DNA from 3 places in the Pseudomonas sp. KU43P genome. Region 2 is predicted to be linked to each of the others. Evidence: riboswitches for the same ligand, from Rfam matches in the RefSeq annotation. Region 2 holds a riboswitch; each other region holds the start of a gene.
What was found. Region 2 has a riboswitch for cobalamin ahead of KU43P_RS26795 (CbtB domain-containing protein). Riboswitches for the same ligand answer to the same signal wherever they lie in the genome.
Positions count from the first base shown of each region.

Region 1: linked by a shared signal. The riboswitch ahead of KU43P_RS16695 (FecCD family ABC transporter permease) and the one ahead of KU43P_RS26795 (CbtB domain-containing protein) in region 2 are both predicted to bind cobalamin.
Region 3: linked by a shared signal. The riboswitch ahead of KU43P_RS13755 (CbtB domain-containing protein) and the one ahead of KU43P_RS26795 (CbtB domain-containing protein) in region 2 are both predicted to bind cobalamin.

Region 1 is NZ_AP019365.1:3,667,423-3,669,659, forward strand. Features, by position in the region: gene KU43P_RS16690 (DUF1624 domain-containing protein) at 1-783, shown strand, start outside; cobalamin riboswitch at 812-1,011, shown strand; gene KU43P_RS16695 (FecCD family ABC transporter permease) at 1,121-2,143, shown strand; gene KU43P_RS16700 (ABC transporter ATP-binding protein) at 2,140-2,237, shown strand, end outside.
Region 2 is NZ_AP019365.1:5,841,130-5,843,366, reverse strand. Features, by position in the region: gene KU43P_RS26800 (CbtA family protein) at 1-660, opposite strand, end outside; gene KU43P_RS26795 (CbtB domain-containing protein) at 675-893, opposite strand; cobalamin riboswitch at 929-1,056, opposite strand; gene KU43P_RS26790 (histidine phosphatase family protein) at 1,068-1,616, shown strand; gene KU43P_RS26785 (OprD family porin) at 1,668-2,237, opposite strand, start outside.
Region 3 is NZ_AP019365.1:3,023,969-3,026,205, reverse strand. Features, by position in the region: gene cobM (precorrin-4 C(11)-methyltransferase) at 1-97, opposite strand, end outside; gene KU43P_RS13765 (cobalamin biosynthesis protein) at 129-521, opposite strand; gene KU43P_RS13760 (CbtA family protein) at 539-1,231, opposite strand; gene KU43P_RS13755 (CbtB domain-containing protein) at 1,242-1,427, opposite strand; cobalamin riboswitch at 1,524-1,749, opposite strand; cobalamin riboswitch at 1,915-2,128, shown strand; gene cobW (cobalamin biosynthesis protein CobW) at 2,227-2,237, shown strand, end outside.

The DNA of each region.
Region 1 (2,237 bases), 2.2 Mb from region 2:
ATCTGGGCGATTGGCATCAGCATGATCGCGCTGTCGTTGCTGGTGTGGCTGCCACGCCCCGCGCTGGTGGCGCTGGGCGCCCTGATCGTCGCCGGCCACAACCTGCTCGATGGCGTGCACTTCGGCGTGGCGTCGGCGATGCATGTGCCGTGGGCGATCCTGCATGACCGTGGCTGGCTGGAGGCCTCCGAGCACCTGCGCCTGCGCACCTCGTACCCGGTGTTGCCGTGGATCGGCGTGATTGCCTTGGGCTACGGCCTCGGCCCCTGGTTCGCCCGTGGCAGCGCTGCGCAACAGCGCCAGCATCAACTGCTGCTGGCCGGCGTCATCGCCCTGCTCGGCTTCATGGTGCTGCGCATCCAGAACGGCTACGGCGAAGCCCCGTGGAGCGGCTACCCGACCCTGACGCAAACCCTGATGAGTTTCTTCAACATCACCAAATACCCGCCGTCGCTGCTGTTCCTGGCCCTGACCCTGGGCTGCGGCCTGCTGTTGCTGCGCGCCTTCGAACGCGCAGGGCAAGCGCGCTGGATCAACGCCCTGGCCGTGTTCGGCGCGGCGCCGATGTTCTTCTACCTGCTGCACCTGTACGTGCTGAAGCTGCTGTACCTGGCCAGCGTCGCGCTGCTGGGCCACAACCACGGCGACTACTTTGGCTTCGACAGCATCGCCGCAGTGTGGCTGACCGCCGCACTGCTGGCCGTGGCGCTGTACCTGCCGGTGCGCGGGTTCGCCCGGCTCAAGGCGCGCCGGCGCGACATCGCCTGGCTCAAGTACCTGTGATTTAGCGTTTCACCCGGCGGCCCGATGGTCTACCATGCCGCCCGCCGGTTTCCACCACGGAACTAACAGGGAATCCCAGGCCCGCCCAGGCGTGCCAAACGGAACTGCCCCCGCAACTGTAGGTGCCGAGCCCGCTCCATCGATGCCACTGGGTCAGCCGACCCGGGAAGGCCGGGGCCGGGCGACGACGCACCAGTCAGGAGACCTGCCGGCCCACATTCACCAACCGGCGGGGTGTCCGGGATTGGCCATTGGTGCTGCCCTGCTGTATGCCAGGGCTCGGCGATGCCTGTCCGTGGGTTCCTTGCGAGAACTGCCCGATAGGAGATCGCCCTGCATGCAGCCCCGTTTCGCCACACTGCTCACCGGGCTGGCCCTGGTCACCCTGCTGGCGGCCGTGCTGGCCGGTACGGCCATTGGCGAAACCGCGCTGTCGCCGCGGCTGGTCTGCCAGGTGCTGGCCAACCACCTGTGGCAAGCCGGCTACCCGATCGACCCGATCGACGCCGGCATCGTCTGGAACTATCGCTTGCCCCGCACCCTCGTCGCCGCTGCCTGCGGGGCCGGGCTTGCGACGTGCGGGGTGATACTCCAGGCCCTGCTGCGCAATCCACTGGCCGAGCCCTACCTGCTCGGCTTGTCGGCGGGCGCCTCGACCGGTGCGGTGCTGGTCGGCCTGCTCGGTGTGGGCAGTGCGGCCCTGAGCCTGTCCGCCGGCGCCTTCATCGGCGCCGTGGCGGCTTTCGCCCTGGTGCTGCTGTTGGCCCGTGCGGCCGGCCCGAACAGCCACAACGCCCAAGTGATTCTCGCGGGCATCGCCGGCTCGCAACTGTTCAACGCCATCACCGCGTTCCTCATCACCAAGTCCGCCACTGCCGAACAGGCGCGGGGCATTCTCTTCTGGCTGCTGGGCAACCTCAGCGGTGTGCGCTGGCCGTCGGTGTGGCTGGCACTGCCCGCGGCGCTGTTCGGCTTGCTGGTGTGCCTGTGGCAGCGCCGTGCACTGGATGCCTTCACCTTCGGCGCCGACTCGGCGGCGTCGCTGGGCGTTGCCGTGCGCCGCACGCAATTGCTGCTGGTGAGCTGCGCCGCGCTGGTGACGGCGGTGATGGTGTCCATCGTCGGTGCCATCGGCTTTGTCGGGCTGGTGATTCCCCATGCCTTGCGCCTGCTGCTCGGCCCCGGCCACAACCGCCTGTTGCCAGCCAGTGCGCTGGGAGGGGCATTGTTCCTGATGGCTGCTGATGTGCTGTCGCGCACGTTGATTGCAGGGCAGGTGATCCCGGTGGGCGTGGTCACCGCGCTGATCGGCGCACCGGTCTTTGCCCTGATCCTGGTCAGCCGCCGGGGGCAGCCATGACCGCCATGACCGCGCCGCAGCTTGCGCCCCTCGCCTGCCAGGGCCTGAACTTTCAGTTGGCGGGCAATTCGGTGCTGCGGGGGGTCGAGCTGAG
Region 2 (2,237 bases):
GATGCCGAGCGAGGCGATACGGAAATTCCACAGCAACGAGGCGGAGAACTCTTTTGGTACCTCGTTGATGGCCGGGAACAGCTTGCCGGCTACCGCCATGATCACCACGTACAGCACGATGGCCGCTACCGCTGCGGCCCAGCCGCCGTGCCGAGCCAGCAGTTTACGGAACAGGTTGACTGCCACCACCAGCGCGGCGATCGATACGACCATCATCAGGAAGAACAGTTTGGTACGTTGGCCGATGGTCTCGGGATCACCCACGGACGGCGGGTTGGCCGGGTACTTGAGTCCTGGCACCAGGATGACGCTGATGAATGCCAGCACCGCGAGGATCGCAGCCAAGCCACGGGGACCGACCTTCAGGCTGCCCATGCGCCCCATGGCGAAGGCGAACACCAAGGCAAAGATGCCGCCGATGGACACGCTGTAGATCACGACGCCGGTGAACAGGCCGACAGTGCTCTGCACTTCACAGCTGACCAGTTCCTCTTCTTCGTCAGCGGCGCCGTCACCGTGGTCATGGCTGTGCGCCAGGGTTTCCTCGAAAGCGATGGCCTGGTCTACAGAAGGCTCGCCGAACACTTTGGCGAAACCAAAGGCGAGGATGCCCGCCAACAGCCCGGCAAGCATGCCGCGCAGCAGGAGATTGCCTGTCATGTCACATTCCTCGGTCAGTGGCAGGGGAAGCCCAGCAGGTGGCGGCCGTCATGCACGAACTCATGGACATAGGCACCCGAGATCAGCGCCGTGGCACCTTGTTCAGCACCGACGAAGTAGATGGCCAGCAGCAGAAGCAAGCCAGCGAAGATCGCCCAAGGGAGGATTTCGCTCAGTGGGAGCGAAGGCAGCGACAGGTCGCTGTCAGGGGAAGTGGCAACGGTGGTGGACATGCGAAGCTCCTGGAGAATGACGCGTTCGGTCAGGATGTTGTGATTGTTGACGACATTGGGGTCTGGCTCTCGAAGTCGATTACAGTGGCGCGACCGCACCGGGTTTTCACCGGCTTCCCAATTCGTAACAAAATGATACACCTTGTCGAGATTTCCGCTCATGAAGGTTCGACCATGAAGGCCATATCCCTCACGCTGATCAGCCATGCAGCGACCGAAGCGCAGCGGTTGGGTCGGTTCCATGCCGAGGCTGATGGCGTGTTGGCGGCAGCAATTGAGCCCCTGGCCTTGGCCAAGGACACAAGCGTTCTGAGGGGCCCAGAATTGCGCGCCACTCAGACGGCAAGCCTGTTGGGGTCGCAAGCGACCGTCGAGCCCGCACTGCGCGACTGTGATGTCGGCCGCTGGGAAGGCCTCTCGTTGAAAGTGCTGCAGCGAGAGGAACCGGATCTTTTGCAGGCCTGGTTGAGCGATCCTGAGTCCGCCCCCCACGGCGGCGAGTCGGTTGCCGACGTCTGCCGGCGGGTGGCCGGTTGGCTGGATGGCTTCAATGAGCCAGGGCATTGGCTTGCGGTGACCCACCCGATGATTGTCCGGGCGGCGATGATGCACGTGCTGCAGAGTCCCTTGGCCGCGTTTCATCGCATCGATGTGCAACCGCTGGCGCAGTTGCACCTGAGCCATTACGGCATGTGGCGAGTCAAACTGACTGCCTCTGGGTGAGTGGTGGGCGGTTCGCATTGCGAGCCACCCACCTCGCGACCGCTGGGTAAGTTAGAAGCCACCCGTCAACGGATACTCCACTGCAAAGCGGATCTGGTCGCCATCCAACTCTGCTTGAGCGGTATCGCCGCGGTGGACGTTGTGTCGCAGTGAGAAGGTCGTTCCCTTGGCCTTGCCGCTCTGCACTACGTAGCGAGCCTCCAGATCACGTTCCCAGTGCTTACCGTCCTTCCCGTAGCCCAGGTATGCGTATCCACCATTGGGGTCGACATGCGTACCGTCGATATCGAAGCCGCGTACATACAGCGCTGTCAGGTTCAGGCCGGGAACCCCATAGGCACCCATGTTCAGGTCATAGCGCGCCTGCCATGACTTCTCGTTGGGGGCGTTGAAGTCGGACATCTGCACGGCGTTGGCGATGAAAATCGCACCACGGGTCACGTAATCGAAGGGTGTATTGCCATCCACCTGCTGCCATCCAAGGCTGAATGCGTGGGGGCCTTGGGCATAGCGGCCCACCAGGCTCCAGGTGGTATTGTCGATACGACCGGACAGCGCCTTGCCGGTGTCCGTGGTGCGGTAGAGGTTGAGGTCCAGGCTCAGACTGCGGCGGTCGTCGAG
Region 3 (2,237 bases), 2.8 Mb from region 2:
CATAGATAATGACCGGGCATTGACGGATCAGGCGCTGGCCCTTGACCGTGATCAGCTCCGGGTCGCCTGGGCCGGCACCGATGAAGTAGACCGTCATGGAAATTCCTTGCAGTGAATGATTGAAGCGATTATCCGCCGCAGGCCAGGGCGACGGTAGCGGTGCCTGAAGCATGCCGTGTGACTTTGAGCCTGGCTGTGCCGTGCGTGCGGCTGGCCAGCGCCAGTGCCGTGCTTTCGGCGACGCCCCAGCAGCCGCTGTGGGCATAGGCGGTCGCCGAGCGATGGCTCAGGCAAGGCTCGAATGCTTGTAGCTGGCTGGCATCGAACGTCGCCAGGGGCAGTCCGTGGCGCAAGGCCAATTGCACTAGCCCGGGTTCATCGGCTTTGAGGCTGATCGTGGCGATGCCCTGTACTGCGTCCAGCGTCAGGCCATGGGCAGCCAGGCTTTGGCGCAGCAGGGCGTCGAGGGTGTCTACCGGGCAGCCGCGGCGGCAGCCGAAGCCGGCATACAGTGCCGGCAGCGACGGTTCGATGGCCATCAGGCCTGTTGGGCGCGGCGGTACAGCCAGGCGCTGAGCAGGCCCAGGGCTAGCCAGAACGCGGCATTGGTCAGCCACGAGGCGATCTTGAACTGAGTCTCCAGCGCCTCGGGTGCCAGGCTCTGGTGAACCTCAGGCTGTGGTGCGCCAATTACATGCGGGACCACCAGCAGTACCGCGCCGGCGGCCTTGAGCAGCCAGTGGCGGGAGAACACCAGCAGTGCAAGCCCCAGCGCGGTGGCGGCCGCAGTGCCGACCCACCAGCTCTGGCGTTGGCCCAGGTCGGCGGCTGCGGTGCCTGGCAGTTCGGGCGGCAGGCCCAGGGTGGGCGCCAGGCAGAACACCGCGAAGCCGGCCAAGCCCCACAGCGCACCGGTGCTGACCCGGTTGGGCTCACGCAGGCTGTACAGGGCGGCGAGGATCAGGGCGAAACCGACGGCTACCACCAGGTTGCCGCCAGTGGTCGAGAGGATGCGCTGCCAGCCATCCTCCGGCGACCAGGCCTCGGCACTGTGCTCGTGGGCGGCTACCGCTTCGCCGTCATGGCTGTGGTGCTCGGCGGCGGGGGCTGCCGACTCGTAGGTTTCGGCCTGGAGAATTAACGGGGCGACCCAGAAGCTTTGCAGCAGGGTCAGCAGCAAGGCAGCGAGCAGGCCGCTGAACCCGGCGGTGCGGGCAATGCGCTTGATCATGGGGCGGGCCTCAGTGGCAGGGGAACGCGGCGCTGTGGCGAGTATCGTGAGCGGCGTTGTGTACCGCCTCGATGTGCGAGAAACCGGCGAAGTAGACCAGGCACAGGCCGAGCAGGCTGGCCGCAGCGGCGATGACGACACGCTGGCTGAGGGTGACGGGGGTGGCGATGCTGTGCTTGGCGCTGGAAATGGGCATGACGCGATCCTTTGTTGTTTGGAAACTCAACGGGCAAGCGCGGCAGCCCCGGACACCAAGCGCCCGAGGGAATGCGACAGCGCCCGCCCACCGCGGGGTGTTCATGTGACGCCAGGCCGGTCTCCGGGCTTGCGAGGAGGAGCAGGGCTCCTTTGTAAAGCGTCACCTTCCCATGCCCAATGGCGTGGCACAGTGGTCTAGACGCTTCGCTCGCTTACCGTTGCGGGGGCAGCACCGGTCTTGTCCGGCCCTGTTGGAGGGCCTGCGACGCACCGGTTTCCCGTTTCACCCCCGAGGGGGCACCTGAACGCAAGGCGTGAGGAGAGCACGGGGCAGGGTTTCCGTCAATTGATTGCATTTGATTGCTGAGGGTGGGGGAAGATTGGGTTTGGGATTTAGGGTGGGGCGGAAATCGCGTCGGCCTGTAGGGGTGGATTCATCCGCGATGCGCCGCGCGGCCAGCGCTTGACCACCCGCCACCCCCCGCGTAGCCTTGCCGCTTCGAGGTTCTTCGGCCACGCCGAAGCTAAGACGGGAACGCGGTACAAGCCGCGGCTGCCCCCGCAACTGTAAGCACCGGCAACGGATCGACACAGCCACTGCGCCCAGGCGCGGGAAGGCGTCATCCTACCTGGCCCCCTTGACTGACCGGGGCCGGAACGGTGCGAGCCAGGAGACCTGCCTCGTCACGTTTTCGACTTTCAACCGGGCGGGGTGATCCGGTGGCGAACGAGCCCGGCCGGCCTGGCCCGAGGCTTTCGTCCCGCATGCCCGCGCCATTTGCCAAGGGCAACGCGACATGAAAACACT